3 regions of the Paenarthrobacter sp. YJN-5 genome follow, and region 3 is predicted to be linked to each of the others. Evidence: riboswitches for the same ligand, from Rfam matches in the RefSeq annotation. Region 3 holds a riboswitch; each other region holds the start of a gene.
What was found. Region 3 has a riboswitch for cyclic di-AMP ahead of HMI59_RS17595 (hypothetical protein). Riboswitches for the same ligand answer to the same signal wherever they lie in the genome.
Positions count from the first base shown of each region.

Region 1 (5,142 bases), 230 kb from region 3:
AGCCCGAGGTCTCCGCGGAAGCGTCCGCCAAGATCGACTTCAGCCGCGCCGCGGTGGCAACCAAGGCGGATCCCGACGGCAAGCTCAAGCAGTTGCTGAGCGCCCAGTCCGTAGGAAGCATCCAGGCCAGCTCCTCCAAGGGCACCATGGCCAGCCCCTTGGATACCCTCAGCACTGCATCACCGTTCGGCTACCGCATCAGCCCGCTGACAGGCGGCAGCGGCGATTTCCACCGCGGCCAGGACTTCGTGGCCCAGTGCGGCACGGCAGTCCACGCTGCTGCGGCAGGCAAGGTCACCTTTGCGGGTTGGCATGAATACGGTGGAGGCAACCGCGTGGTAGTGGACCATGGCAACGGCCTGGAAACCACCTACAACCACTTGTCGTCATTCAACGTCAAGGTCGGCGACACCGTGAATCGCGGAGATACCGTTGCCTTGAGCGGCACCACGGGCGCTTCCACCGGCTGCCACCTCCACTTCGAAGTCCAGGTCAACGGCGAAGTCGTCGACCCCATGGGCTGGCTCTAACCCGAGTTGATGGTCGTCTCTCGCATTCTTGACACGCCCCGTGATCTGAATGTGACATTTGCGTTCAACTGTTGTACCGTACAAAGCGCATCGGCTTTTTAGGGGGCCGATGCACTTGGGTGGATTGCCTAGCTCTGCCACCACTCAAGGTCCGTTCGCATAATTCGTCTGGCAGGGGCGGGGGAACCAATTTTGGTCTTCGAAAGAGGGCCTTGGGGTTAAGTCACAAACGCTTCCAACGGCGTGTGGCCGGATGACTCCCATCCGAATCCGACAGCTCACCTCGCAGGCATTGGGAGAGGCTACCTTCGTGTCATCACGCACTACTTCTGCGCGCCACCGCGCCCAGACGGTTACCCCGTTGAACACTCTTTCCAAGGCTGTTTCAGCGAATGCCGGAACCGTCGGCCGCCAGGCCGCAGTCCTTGCAGCAGCATCGGGCCTGGTCCTCAGCGTCGGCCTTCCTGCCCAGGCAGCGGATACTGACGTTTCCAAGGCTGAGTCCAGCGCACAGCAGCTGGTGACCACCGCCGTCGTCACGGCGGAACCAACCGCCACTGTTTCCTTTGAGAGCCCCGTTGTGGTTACCAAGGAAGCCCCCAAGATCCAGCGCGCTTCCCAGACCACGCAGCGCTCCCAGGCCAACGGCAACCAGAATGCCGGCCAGGGCGAGGCCGCAGTCACCGCCAAGTCCGCCGGCTCCAAGGATTCCGCAGCCAGCGCCGCGGCTTCGGGCCTCGCAGCAATCGCGTACACCGGCATCGGCCACCCGTACGTCTGGGGCGGCACCACCCCCAACGGTTGGGACTGCTCCGGCTTCACCCAGTGGGTTTACGCACAGGCCGGCATCAGCATTCCCCGCGTCAATGCATGGACCGCCATGAAGCCCACCAGCACTCCCGCTCCCGGCGACCTCGTCATGCAGAACGGCGGTGCCCACGTTGGTATTTACGTCGGCAACGGCATGATGGTCAGTGCCCTGAACCCCAGCCAGGGCACGCTGCTTCACTCGGTAGCTTCTACCGGAACCTCCTCCTTCTTCACCCTGCGCTAAGAACCGTCCAGGTAAGCCAGCGCGCCCCCAGGTGCTGGCCTGCCCATGACCCGCGTGCTTCCCAGCGGCACGCGGAAACGAAAAGAGATCATCATGACCAGTGCAAACAAGGTTGCGCGGCACCGGGCCGAGGCTCCCAAGACCAGCTCACTTGCCGTGATTGCAAAGGCAGTTTCGGTGAACGCCGGTGGCGTCGGCCGCCAGGCAGCAGTGATCGCCGCGGCTTCGGGCTTGGTCCTGACCAGTGGCGTTGCTGCCAATGCGGCGGATACCAATGTGGATCGCGAGTCCACCTCAACCACCTCCCTGGACATCCAGTCCGTTGTGCAATCCACCATCGCCGCTGACTCCACCGTTGCCATCTCCTACGAGAGCCCGGTTGTCACCACGGTCGAGGCGCCCGCGCCCGTCGTGGAGAAAGCCCCGGCCAAGGCTGAAGCGAAGAGCACCGCACGGGAAGCCACTGTCTCAGCTTCCAACGCTGGTGGCGGCGCGACCGTGGCAGTCAGCAACGCCGCACCGGCAGCAAAGGCTCCGGCTGCTTCCAGTGGCCTCGGTGCGGCCATTGCCGCTGCAGCCTACGCCCAGCTCGGCGTGACCCAGGACTGCACCATGTTGGTTACCAACTCCCTCGCAGCCGTGGGTATCAACTTCCATGACTGGCCTGCGGGTTACCTTTCCCTTGGACGTACGGTCAGCGCAGCGGAAGCCCAGCCGGGCGACCTCGCTTACTACGCCAACGGTGGCCTGGCCGGACAGGCCCACATCGCCGTCTACGTCGGCAACGGCATGGCAGTGCATGGCGGATGGAACGGATCCACCACTGCTCTGTTCAGCGTCAACGTCGGCTCCGGTCCGGTCTTCATCCGGGTCAACGGCTGATCGAACTTTAAGGAAATACCCCGCAGGTTTCACCTGCGGGGTATTTCCGTCTTAAGGGTCAGGGCCGGGGCCTGTGGGCGACATCACAAGCTAATTCCACTGATAATTCGTTGATATGGCATATAGGTGCTTACTCTTATGGTGTCGATCCACAGCCCGTACATGCAGAGGGCAGCCGGCCCTCGTGCCCCTGGCGGGTGCGGCCGTTAAGAGGTACGTGCATGCGCACACTCGTTCTGAATGCTGGATATGAACCGCTGGCGGTAGTTACCTTCCGCCGGGCGCTGGTCCTTGTGCTCACCGGAAAAGCAAGCGTAGTGGCCGAAGGCGGCGAACCTGTCGTCGGGCCGCAGGAGATTCTGGGACGCCCGTCCGTGATCCTCCTCAATCGCTACATCCGGCCGCGGTACAACAGGATTACGGCCGTCAGCCGGCGCGGAGTTCTCCGCCGCGACGGCCACCGCTGCGCCTACTGCGGTAAGACAGCCCACACCATAGACCACGTCCACCCCAAATCCAGGGGCGGCGCGGATTCCTGGGAAAACCTGGTTGCGGCGTGCCTGAAATGCAATAACGCCAAGAGCGACCACACGCCGGCAGAGATGGGTTGGAAACTCCGTTTCACACCCGGCGTTCCCTCCGGAACCATGTGGCAGATCAAAGAACTCGAGAAGCCTGCGCCGGACTGGGATCCGTTCCTCTTGCCGGAATCCGCTGCCTGATTGATGTGCGTCCGCCTTATGCGGCACCGGCAATCCTGTGCGGCACCGGTAATCTGGGCGGATGGAGTTCAACGCAGTGATCTTGGCGGGTGGCAGGGCCACCCGCCTTGGCGGTGTGCCCAAACCTTCGCTGACCTACGACGGCGCCACCCTGCTTTCGCATGCCCTGGACGCAGCCCGGGGTGCTGTGGCAACCGTGGTGGTTGGCCCCGATCCCGGCACCTTGCCGCCCGGCGTGCTGACTGCACGGGAGGAACCTGTGTTCGCCGGTCCTGCTGCGGCGATTGCCGTAGGCCTGGCTGCCCTGGCGGATCGAGGGGCCGCCCCTTGGACCCTGGTCCTCGCGTGCGACATGCCGCATGCCTCCCGCGGTGTGCAAGCGTTGTTGGCTGCGCTGATTGCCACGCCGGAGACCGAGGGCGCCATGGCCGTGTCCCCGGACGGGCGCAAGCAGCCGTTGCTGGGGATCTACAGCACACAGGCCATGGAAAGGGAAGTGGCCCTGGCATCGGGCGAGGGAGGGTTAACGAACTCTTCAGTGTTCCGCCTGCTTGCTAGGCTGAAGGTGATGGCGGTGCCTGTTCCCAGTGGTTCCACGGATGACGTGGACACGTGGGCAGACGCCGCGGTACTGGGCATAGACAAACAGCAGGAGGCGGACGTGAAGAGCCAGGAAGAGACTCTCGAGGAATGGTGCCGCATGCTGCTGCAGGCATTCGAACTTGAAGGCGTCGAGGTGGATGTCAACGAGGTCCTCGCCGTTGCCGGCGTTGCGGCGCATTCCGTAGTGCGTCCCGCTGCACCCCTGACCACGTTCATTGCCGGCTATGCGGCCGGAATGGCCCGGGGTATCGGGCAAGCCAACGACGACGCGGCCATGAGTGCTGCCCTCGGCTTGGCACGCCAAGTGGCTAAGCAATACCCGGAACCCGGGGCAGAATCGGAATGACCGCGGCCCCGGAACAGGGCCACCACGCGGCACATACCTGGCAGGAGGCCCGGCAGCGCGCCTTTGAGGTTGCTGCTCCCATCCCCGCGAGCCCCGTTCCCCTGAGGGCTGCGCTCGGCCGGACGCTTTCCTCGGATGTACTGGCTCTCCAGGACATGCCCCACTATGCCTCGTCCGCCATGGATGGGTGGGCTGTCAACGGCAGCGGACCCTGGATACTGAGCGAACCGGGGCAGCGCCTTGCCCCGTACCAAGCCAGCCCGATCGTTACCGGCGGACTCATTCCGCCCGGGGCCAAGGCAGTACTGCGCAGCGAGAGCGGCGTCATCACCACGGACGACGACGGCCTGCCGGTACTTGCGCTCGGCGGAGCCGCCAAACCCGGGGAGCCCCGCAACGGGCAGCACATCCGTAAAGCCGCGGAGGAAGCAGCCGAGGGCGAGGTCCTGATCAAGGCCGGGGTGGTCCTGAATCCCGCCCATCTGGCCCTGGCGGCCTTGGCCGGACTGGACGAGGTGGAGGTGCTTGGCAAGCCGCTGGTCCGTTTCCTCTTGACGGGTTCCGAAGTGGTGGATCAGGGCATGCCCGGCCCGGGCCAGGTCCGTGACACCTTCGGTCCGCAGCTTGGCGGGGTGGTTGAACTTCTTGGCGGCATAGCGGGGGAGCAGGTCAGGGTCGGCGACAGCTACGAAGATTGGCTTGCCGCCCTGCAGGACGTCGAACCGGACGTCCCCCAAGAAGCCGCGGGGTTGGCGGACGTGGACGCGGAGCCGCCGGCCGACGTCGTCATTACCACGGGCGGTACCGGCCGCTCCGGTACCGACCACTTCCGGAAAGCGATCGCAGAGCTCGGCGGAACGCTGCTGATCGACGGCATCGCCATGCGCCCGGGGCACCCCGCTGTTTTGGCGGAGCTTCCGGATGGACGGTTCGTCCTGGGCCTGCCTGGCAACCCGTTGGCCGCCATGATGGCACTGTTCACGGTGGGTGGACCACTGCTGGCCG
Region 1 covers NZ_CP053544.1:3,579,141-3,584,282, reverse strand. Annotated here, with positions in the region: gene HMI59_RS16580 (M23 family metallopeptidase) at 1-530, shown strand, start outside; cyclic di-AMP (ydaO/yuaA leader) riboswitch at 670-836, shown strand; gene HMI59_RS16575 (C40 family peptidase) at 841-1,584, shown strand; gene HMI59_RS16570 (NlpC/P60 family protein) at 1,678-2,466, shown strand; gene HMI59_RS16565 (HNH endonuclease) at 2,688-3,188, shown strand; gene HMI59_RS16560 (NTP transferase domain-containing protein) at 3,250-4,137, shown strand; gene HMI59_RS16555 (molybdopterin-binding protein) at 4,134-5,142, shown strand, end outside.
Region 1: another riboswitch for cyclic di-AMP. It lies ahead of HMI59_RS16575 (C40 family peptidase); the one in region 3 lies ahead of HMI59_RS17595 (hypothetical protein).

Region 2 (5,142 bases), on a different replicon from region 3:
AGGCCTGGTGTCCTTCCTCTCCCCCTGCATCCTCCCCCTGGTGCCAGGCTACCTCGGGTTCGTTTCGGGGCTCACGGACCCGGCCCAGCCCAGGAACAGGCGCCGCGTCCTGGCCGGGGTGGCGCTGTTCATCCTCGGCTTCGGGGCCGTGTTCACCCTGTACGGGGCGGCGTTCGGGGCCATCGGGTCCTGGCTGCTGCGCTGGCAGGACCCACTCATGCGTGTCCTGGGCGTCATTGTGATCCTGATGGGCCTGGTGCTCCTGGGACGGTTCTCCTGGCTGCAGCAGACCCGGAAGTTCAAACTGCCCGGAAGCGGCGGGTTATCCGGCGCTCCGCTACTCGGTGTCGTGTTCGGGCTGGGCTGGACGCCCTGCATGGGCCCCACACTCAGCGCCGTGCTGAGCCTGAGCGTGACGTCGGCGAACGCCTGGCGCGGGGCGTTGCTGGCCTTCGTGTACTGCCTCGGACTCGGTATCCCGTTCCTGCTCGTCGCCCTCGGACTGAACTGGGTGTCCAAAGCCCTCGCGGTCATCCGCCGGCACATCCGGGCCGTCAACATCGGCGGCGCCGTCATGCTCATCATCCTGGGCATCCTGATGGTCTCCGGGATCTGGGTGAAATGGATCTACCAGCTCCAAAACCTTGCCGGGACCTTCCTCATGCCCGTCTAACCCGCTGAAAAACCTGGAAGATGCAAAGGCCACAACCGATGACCCCACAGTTCCCACCCAATCCCCGCCCCGGACGCCGTACCGTGCTCGGCCTCGGCGTGGCCGTGTTGGCCCTGGCCGGCTGCGGGTCCAAGGACAACCTGGCCCAACAGGCCAACGCCGGAGACAACAAGAACTACATAGCCGGTGACGGTTCGGTCAACGAATACCCTCCCGGGTCCCGCGGAGCCCCCGTCACCTTGGAAGGTGAACTGTTCAGCGGGGAAAAAGTCAATGCACGGGACTGGGAAGGCAAGGTGGTCGTCCTGAACTTCTGGTACGCGGCCTGCGCCCCCTGCCGCGTGGAAGCACCGGACCTGGCAGCCCTGTCGGCAGAGTTCAAAGACCAGGGCGTGCTGTTCTACGGCGTCAACGTCCGCGACGACGCCGCCACGGCCGCGGCCTTCGAACGGACCTTCAACATCGCCTACCCGAGCTTTGATGACAGCGACGGGGCCGTCCTGCTGGCCATGACAGAGTATGTCCCGCCCCGGGCGGTGCCCACGACGCTGGTCCTGGACAAGCAAGGACGCGTCAGCGCCCGCATCCTCGGAGCAACCCAGAAGGGCACCCTGAAGGCCCTGATCACCTCAGCCGCGGCCGGAACCTGAACCGGTCCACCCCCGGCAGCAACGACGAAAGACACCCCACGATGACGACCACCACACCCCCGACCGGCACCGGCCCCGCCGGGGACACCGCCCCGGCGGCCGCCAGAGACGCCGCACCCGTGCTGATGACCCGCGACAAGCCCTTCGGGTGGCTCCTCGTCGTTGCCGGCGTCCTTGGCTGGCTGGCCTCCGGGATCCTGGTCCTGGAGAAACTCCAGAAACTGAGCAACCCCGGTTATGAGACCGTCTGCGACATCAACCCCTGGATCTCCTGCGGCCAGGTCATGCAGACCTGGCAGAGTTCGGTCTTCGGGTTTCCCAACATGTTCATCGGGATCGTGGCGTTCGCTGTCATCATCACCACCGGCACGGGCCTGCTGTCCGGGGCGGTCTTCGCGCGCTGGTATTGGCTCGGACTCCAAGCCGGTGTCACGCTGGGCTTCGCCTTCGTCATCTGGCTCTGGTCCCAGGCGCTGTACGCGATCCACGTCCTGTGCCCGTTCTGCATGGTCGTCTGGGCGGTGATGATTCCGCTGTTCGTTTGGGTCACCGCACGGAACATCACCCACGGCATCATCACCCTCCCCGCCCGGGCGGCGCGCGTCGTCGGCGAATCGGGCTGGGTCATGACCGCCTTGCTGTACGTGGCCGTCGCGGCGAGCATCTTCTTCGCCTTCCTCCACGTCTTCGTGGGCACCCCCGGCCTTTAGCAGCCCCACCCCGCTGCGCGGCGGCCATCGAGGGAATCTCCTGTGACGGGCAGTGCCCCTCACGACCAAGGACAAGGACCACCGCGCATGGAGCAGAAGCAACGCCCGGATCACCACCGTCCCGGACCGCGGCCGGTCCCCGGGCCCGACCGGCCCACCGTCCTCACCGGACTGCGTGATTTTGTCGACTCGATCGCGAACACCAACCCGGCCCGTCTGGCGTTCACGGTCTTCGTTTTCGTCATCCTGCTCTTTACCGGCCTGCTGTCCCTGCCGGCTTCCTCCGCATCGGGTGAATCCACGCCCCTGCACCAGGCCATGTTCACGGCAGTGTCCAGCGTCTGCGTCACGGGCCTGACGGTGGTATCAACGGCCACGCACTGGTCCTTCTTCGGGCAACTGGTCATCCTCATAGGCATCTTCGTGGGTGGTTTGGGTACCTTGACCCTCGCCTCCCTGCTGGCCCTCATGGTCAGCAAGCGGCTGGGTGTCCGTGGCAAACTCATTGCCCAGGAAGCCATGAACAACGCGGGCCGGCTCGGCGAAGTGGGTACCCTCCTGCGGATCGTCATTGTCACGTCCGTGGTGATCGAGGCCGCCCTTGCCCTGGCCCTGATTCCCCGGTTCATGCTCCTGGGCGAACCGTTCTGGCAGTCGGTCTGGCACGGAGTCTTCTACTCGATCTCCTCCTTCAACAACGCCGGCTTCACGCCCCACTCCGACGGCATTGTCCCGTACGAGACAGACCTCTGGATCCTCATCCCGCTCATGCTGGGCGTTTTCCTGGGCAGCCTCGGCTTTCCCGTGGTGATGGTCCTCCAGCAAAACGGCCTGAACTGGAAGAAGTGGAACCTCCACACCAAGCTCACCATCCAGGTGTCCTTCATCCTGCTGCTCGCAGGTACCGTCCTCTGGGCCCTGATGGAGTGGGACAACACCCGGACCATCGGCACCATGACGGCCGGCGAGAAAGTTGTCCATTCGCTGTTCGCGTCCGTGATGACGCGGTCCGGCGGGTTCAACCTGGTGGACCAGAACCAGCTGGAGCCCACCACCATGCTGCTCACGGATGCGCTCATGTTCGCCGGCGGCGGCTCCGCCTCCACGGCCGGTGGCATCAAAGTGACCACCATTGCCGTCATGTTCCTCGCCATTGTTGCCGAGGCCCGAGGCGACGCCGACGTCAAGGTCTACGGCCGCACCATCCCCCAAGGCACCATGCGGGTGGCCATCTCGGTGATCGTTGCCGGAGCCACCCTGGTCTCCGTCGCCGCATTCCTGTTGCTTTCCATCAGCGGCGCTTCACTGGACAGGGTGCTCTTTGAAACCATTTCCGCCTTTGCCACCGTGGGACTGAGCACCAACCTCAGTGCCGAGCTGCCGCCGTCGGGCGTTTACGTCCTCACAGCCCTCATGTTCGCCGGCCGGTTGGGGACTGTCACCCTTGCTGCGGGCCTGGCCCTGCGCCAGCGCAGCCAGCTGTTCCACTACCCGGAAGAGCGACCCATCATTGGCTGAGAACCTGACGGCAGGCACCGGAGCCAGGGGTTAGAGCCATCCCTGGGGGTTGACGGTCTGTCCGTTGAGCAGGACCTCGAAGTGCAGGTGGCAGCCGGTGGAGTTTCCGGTGGTCCCGGCCGCTGCGATCCGTTGGCCCGCGCCGACGGTCGCGCCCACAGCGGTTTCGATGGCGGCCAGGTGGTTGTAGGTGCTTTTGAGTCCGTTGCCGTGGTCGACCACGATCCGGTTTCCGCCGCCATAGGGTGACCAGCCGGCCTCCACAACGGTCCCGGCGCCCGCAGCGAACACCGCGGTTTGGCAGGCCGCGACGAGATCCTGGCCGGTGTGAAGTTCACCTGTTCCGGTGATCGGGCTGGTTCGGATGCCAAACGGCGACGCAATGGACATGCTGGCCAACGGCGCTCCGAGCCGGCCCGAGGACGCAGCAGGGGACGTGCTGGCTCCCTTGGGGGCAGCCACCGCACCGGCCGCCGCTACCGGCGCCTTCGCGGGCGGGGCCGCCTTAGTGGTGACCCCCGGGCGTTCGAAACTGATCGACGCCCCCGCCGAGGCCTGCACCGGCGCGGCCGTTGCCGCGGAAGCTGCCACCTGTTCGGTGGTGGCGGTGGGAGCCGGGTTGGCGTGCGCGGCGGTCAGCGCGACGGTGAGGACCGTGGCCACGCCCAAGGTCGTCGCGGCTGTCACCTGTTTGCCCCGGCTCCAGGTCATGCCGCTGGCTGAGGCGTGGCGGGGTGTTCGGGCGGCCGCGGTCCGGGAGGCCGACAACGCCATGATGGCGGTGGTGGGTTTCCGGCGGCGGCCACGGGGAGATGAAGTTGCCACGCAAGGATCCTTTCGATCCGCCTGCGAAGTTAGCTGTCGGGTTCGGGCCAAGGAACAAGCCCGGCCGCGCATCGATTGCCCTCTGGCCCTCGACGCACGGCTTCACCCCAAGGCAGATTGGCTGCCGGTTCTGGGTCCTCCACCCCCGCCGCGGAAAAGATCGTCGATCAATGCCACCGGCGGGGTTCAGCGTGCGGCATCAAAGGCTTTTATTACAGAAAAACCTGAATCAATAGTAGCGACAAAGCCCGATCGTTACAATTCCGTGACCAAGCCAGTCCATGACGTGCCACGACAGGCCGGGCCGCGCTTGGAATCCACCATACCTGAAGGAATCTTCAGATGATCAGTCGAGGCGGCCCGTAGTCCTTCGTGCCCGGTGGCCCAGTCAAAGGCCCATGGAGTCCAGCAGGGCATCTTCCTCTTCGGCTCCCCTGCGGTCCCGCCGGGACGGCTTGGAGCGGAGTTCCTCCCGGTCTTGCCCGTCGGGTTGGTCGTGTTCCTCGGCCCTGATGCGGGCGTGTTGCCGGGCCATATAGCCGAAGCCGACGAAAGCCAGGATCCCGAAGGTGATCCATTGCAGGGCGTAGGAAAGATTGGATCCTTCCTTCACGGCCGGGGCGGCCAAGGGCTGCGGCAGGTTTCCCGGCTGCGGGGATTCGGAGGCCATCAGGCCGTAGCTGCCGGTCATGAGGGGGTAACCGATTTCCTGCTGGTAGCCGGCCAGGTCGATGCTGGCCAGCTGGCCGGCGGGAGCGTCACGGCC
Region 2 covers NZ_CP053548.1:17,539-22,680, forward strand. Annotated here, with positions in the region: gene HMI59_RS25355 (cytochrome c biogenesis CcdA family protein) at 1-673, shown strand, start outside; gene HMI59_RS25360 (TlpA disulfide reductase family protein) at 712-1,323, shown strand; gene HMI59_RS25365 (vitamin K epoxide reductase family protein) at 1,365-2,033, shown strand; gene HMI59_RS25370 (TrkH family potassium uptake protein) at 2,121-3,551, shown strand; gene HMI59_RS25375 (M23 family metallopeptidase) at 3,582-4,376, opposite strand; cyclic di-AMP (ydaO/yuaA leader) riboswitch at 4,381-4,578, opposite strand; gene HMI59_RS25380 (SURF1 family protein) at 4,765-5,142, opposite strand, start outside.
Region 2: another riboswitch for cyclic di-AMP. It lies ahead of HMI59_RS25375 (M23 family metallopeptidase); the one in region 3 lies ahead of HMI59_RS17595 (hypothetical protein).

Region 3 (5,142 bases):
ACCGGTGGAGATTGAAACCCCGGTCACCAAGACCATCGGCACCGCTTTCACCAAGCCCACACCACTGGTTGTCCCTATCCTCCGCGCCGGACTGGGCATGCTCGAAGGCATGACCAAGTTGGTCCCGACGGCGGAGGTCGGGTTCCTGGGCATGGCCCGCGACGAGGAAACCCTTGACATCATCACCTACGCCGAGCGCCTCCCCGAGGACCTGACGGGGCGCCAGGTATTCGTCCTGGATCCCATGCTCGCAACCGGTGGCACCCTGCGCGAGGCCATCAAGTTCCTGTTCAAGCGTGGAGCCTCGGACGTCACGTGCATCTGCCTGCTGGCCGCTCCGGAGGGCCTGGCCAAGCTGGAAGAGGAACTCGCCGACGCCAACGTCAACATTGTTCTGGCGTCCATTGACGAGAAACTCAACGAGAAGTCGTACATCGTCCCCGGTCTCGGCGACGCGGGCGACCGCCTGTACGGGATCGCCGGCTAGGCATAGACCCCTATTACTTTCCGTCGTGCCCCGCTAGCCTGTGGCGCATGGACTGGAAACTTGAACTGGTGTTTGTCCCTGTGTCCGACGTCGATCGCGCGAAGGATTTCTACGTCAACAAGGTCGGTTTCAACGCCGACTACGACGAACGACCTTCCGACGGCGTCCGCTTCGTCCAGCTCACTCCTCCGGGTTCGGCGTGCTCCATCGCCATCGGAGAAGGGTTGTCGGACGCACCTCCAGGCACCGCTCCGAGCCTTCAAATGGTGGTGGCGGACATCAATAAGGCCCATGAACAGCTCAAGGCCAACGGGGTGGACGTCAGCGATGTCGACGTCCAGGACTGGGGCCACTTTGTGTACTTCGCCGATCCCGACGGCAATAAGTGGGCGGTGCAGTACCTCCCACAGCGGCCCAACGGGTAACCAATGCAGGCTCACTGTGCGGCAGGATGGAACCATGATCCTTCCTGCCGCACAGCCTGATCCGGGACATTCCCGGCAAACCCTCACCGTTCGCGCCGTCCTCTTTGACATGGACGGAACGCTGGTGGATTCGACGGCCGTAGTAGAGCAGGTCTGGCTGGAATTCGCAGAACGCTACGGGCTTGACTACACCGAGATCCTGCGGACCTCCCACGGCGTCCAGGCCGGCGACACGGTGCGCCGGTACGCCCCGGCGGATTCCGACGTCGTTGCCCTCACCGCCGAACTGGGCGAGATGGAACGCAACCGCACAGACGGCATCATTGCCTTGCCGGGAGCTGAGGCCCTGCTCGAAGCTCTTCCGGACGAGGCCATCGCACTGGTCACTTCGGCCGACCGCATCCTCGCCGATATCCGCATGCAGGCCGCCGGACTCGCCATGCCTTCGACGGCGGTCACCGCCGAAGCCGTAACACGCGGCAAGCCGCATCCGCAGGGATACCTCAAAGCCGCGGCTTTGCTCGGTGCCGACCCGGCCGACGTCGTGGTTTTCGAGGACGCACCCGCAGGCATTGCCGCAGCAAGGGCCGCCGGGATGCGGACAGTGGTTGTAGGCAAGGCCGCCGCGCACCAAGCGGAACTGGAACCTGGCATGTGGCGGATTCCCGACTACTCGGCGGTGGCTGTTGAGACCGTGAGGCACGACGACGGCGGCCACGTCATCACGCTCACGTTCTAGCCCTGTTCCACCCGCCCGGGCGGGAGTAGGCTGTGCGCATGTCAGCGTTGCCGGAGGCATACGGTGCTGCATTGGAGCGTGCCATGGTGCACGCCACCAATTGGCTCGCGTCGGTGCCCACCCGTTCAGTCCGCCCAAAGTCCGACGCCGACCAGGTCGCCGCAAGCATCCTGCCGCGGCTCCCCGACGAACCTGCCGATGCCGCCGCCGTCGTTGATGAGCTGGCTGCACTGGCCGAACCGGGACTGATGGCCATCCAGTCCGGACGTTTCTACGGCTGGGTCATGGGCGGCACCTTGCCGGCTGCCATGGCGGCGGATTGGCTTGTCTCCGCGTGGGACCAAAACGCGGGCCTGCGTTTTGCCACCCCGGCGGCGGCAGCGATCGAGGAGTCTGCGGCCGATTGGTTGCTTGACTTGTTGCACTTGCCCGCCACCTCCGACGTCGGCTTCACCACGGGGGCCACGACCGCCAACTTCGTCGGGCTTGCCGCGGGAAGACAGCACCTGATGGATGAGGCCGGCTGGGACCTGGAAGGCCTCGGCCTGTCCGGGGCACCGAGGATCACAGTGTTCGCGGGGCGGGAGCGGCACGCTGCGGTGGACCTCGCTTTGAGGTACCTGGGCCTGGGGACATGTGTTCCCGTGGACGCAGACAGGGAAGGCCGGATCCTGCCTGATGCGCTTGAGGACGCCATGGGAGAGCAACCCGGCCCGGCGATCGTATGCCTCCAGGCAGGCAACCTGCACTCGGGTGCCTTCGATCCCATGGCTGACTCCATCGCAGTGGCCCGCGACCGCGGGGCGTGGGTCCACGTGGACGGCGCCTTCGGTTTATGGGCGGCTGCGAGCCCGAAACTGCGGGAACGCCTGGCAGGTGTGGAGCTCGCCGATTCCTGGGCCACCGATGCCCATAAGACACTCAACGTTCCTTACGATTGCGGCCTGGCAATCGTGGCCCGCCCCGAAGCCATGAGGCGTGCCTTCAGCGTTCATACGAGTTACCTGATAGCGACGGATGCCGGGCCGGGGGACCCTTTCGAGAAAGTTCCGGAGATGTCCCGCCGCGCCCGCGGAATTCCTGTGTGGGCAGCCTTGCGCCAGTTGGGCCGGAACGGTGTCATCGACATGGTGGAGCGGCTGGCCGCGAACGCGCGGGCGCTCGCTGACGGCCTATCCTCGATCCCCGGGGTGGAAGTGCTCAATGACGTGGTGTTCACGCAGGTCTCGGTGAGTTTCGGGACCGACGAACGGACGCGCAGGATTACCCAGCGGCTCATGGCAGAAGGCGTCGTGTGGATGTCAGGGTCTTCCTGGCAGGGGCGGGATATCCTGCGGATCTCCGTCAGCAACTGGTCCACGGACGACGCCGATGTGGCGGCGTCGGTGGAAGCAGTCCGGCGTGCGGTGGAGCAGGAACCCGAAGCCTAGTTAAACGCCAAAGCCGCCCCCGTTTCCGCCACACGCTCCAGTAGGTACTGGTGCGTGTGGCGGCAACGGGAGCGGCATCTCAGGCAACGTCCGGGTTTAGTACCAGTTGTTGGCCAGGTGGAATGCCAGGGCTGCCGACGGCGAGCCGTAGCGTTCCTTGATGTAGTTCAGACCCCACTTGATCTGGGTCTGGTAGTTGGTCTGCCAGTCAGCACCGGCGGAAGCCATCTTGCCGGCGGGCAGCGACTGGACAATGCCGTAAGCACCGCTGGAAGCGTTGGTGGCAGTGGTGCGCCAGTTCGATTCCTTTTCCCACAGCGTGTTCAGGGCGGTCATTTCACCCGGACCCCAGCCGTAGTTGGCCAGAATGCTGGCAGCGTAGGCCTTGGCAGCGGCAGGATCGTCAACGGCCTTGGGGGCGGCAGCGGCGGCAGCAGCTTCTGCCGCAGCCTTGTCCGCAGCGGCCTTGGCGGCGGCGTCGGCTGCAGCCTTCTCAGCGGCAGCCTGGGCAGCAGCAGCCTGCTCGGCGGCGGCCTTGTCAGCTGCTGCCTTTTCGGCGGCGGCCTTCTCCGCAGCAGCCTTTTCAGCAGCGGCCTTCGCAGCTGCGGCCTTTTCAGCAGCGGCGCGCTTGGCGGCCTCAGCCTGGGCGGCGGCTTCAGCGGCAGCGTTCTCGCGGGTCTGCGGGTCCACCTGGACCGAAGCCTGGGTCTGTGCCGCCTGGCTCATCTCCGGAAGGTTGAACGTGGCGTTTGCGGCCTGCCCGAGCGATGCAACGCCCAGCGCGGCTGCGACGACGCCGGCTGCTACCGACATGCGGTGGCCGGTCCTACCCTGGCGGGCAGCGTTCTTCAGAACATTCTGCGACTTGGTCAGGGGAGCGTTGTTCTCGTCACGGTGACGCGCCTCATGGCGCGACTGATCCTTGAATTCAGACATGTGTGATTACCTCTCAGCGCCTGCGGAGTTAGCTGTCGGGTTCGGATGAGGTCATCCGGCCGCGCGTGTAGCTGCGGCTTCACCCCAAGGACCGGCGCAATGCCTGGCCCGGAGACTCTGGGTCCCCCGTCTCTGCCTCGAAATCAGAACGGAACTCCGGGAAGTGGCAGAGCTCGGCGCATCCCGGGTGTGGGCCAAGGTTGGGGCGACCCACTCGTTCGACGGTACAGGAGGTTAAAGCGAAAGTCACATTTAGGTAACAGAGATCACGACGCCGGTGCGTCGCCTTGCCGGATTCGCCGCGGTCGGGATGTGCCCCAACGAAGGGCGGGGCAGGATGCGCCACGGCGCCGCGACAATCGGGGACACTGAGGCTGCACGGGGGTTCGCAGGTGGCGTTCGGAGCTTTTAGCAGATTGGAAGCCTGAATATCGAGCCTGGCGTCCACTTCGATTGGACAGCATCCGTTTCAGATCGTGAGATTCCGCTGGTCGGGCGCTCGCGGGAATCCAGAGGGGCATCATGCCCCATTGATCGAAGAAAGTTCAGCCAGAACGCAATATTTCTGCCCTTGACCGAACAAAACCGCATTCATTTTTGCGATCCGCTGAATTGTGATTTGCGGCACAATACTCGCGCTTATCTCAGAATGTGGACGTTTCCGCCCTTTGTTACTTGCGTGTTGTCATTGTTACGTTGCACACTTCCAATGTGAACAAGAACTCAACAGCACCTGCAGCCGCAGCAATCTTCTCCAGCACACCCGCTGGCGACGAGTCCCGCTGTTGTCGAATGCAAGCCTAACTTCCCACCCCAAGAAAAGTTTCAGGCATTCGCCCCCTAGCCCACCGTTGGGCGCCCCTCCCCAAAACTCATTGCGGGGACACCAGCATTCGAAGCCGCGATGACGGCTATTCACTTTTGAGGTAAGCACTCCATGTCAGTTGCATCCGGATACGTCCACATCTCCGTCCGTAACGCCAACAAGGCCGCTTCCAACGCCGGCCTCCGCCCCGGTTTCGGTAACCGCCCCGGTTACGCACCCGGTACCCAGGCTGCTGCCCAGCAGGCTCCGGGCTACGTTCCCCAGGGCTACAACCCGAACTCCTACGGACAGTTGCGCGC
Region 3 covers NZ_CP053544.1:3,806,680-3,811,821, reverse strand. Annotated here, with positions in the region: gene upp (uracil phosphoribosyltransferase) at 1-487, shown strand, start outside; gene HMI59_RS17610 (VOC family protein) at 535-912, shown strand; gene HMI59_RS17605 (HAD-IA family hydrolase) at 947-1,651, shown strand; gene HMI59_RS17600 (pyridoxal-dependent decarboxylase) at 1,690-3,081, shown strand; gene HMI59_RS17595 (hypothetical protein) at 3,178-4,017, opposite strand; cyclic di-AMP (ydaO/yuaA leader) riboswitch at 4,023-4,176, opposite strand; gene HMI59_RS17590 (winged helix-turn-helix domain-containing protein) at 4,955-5,142, shown strand, end outside.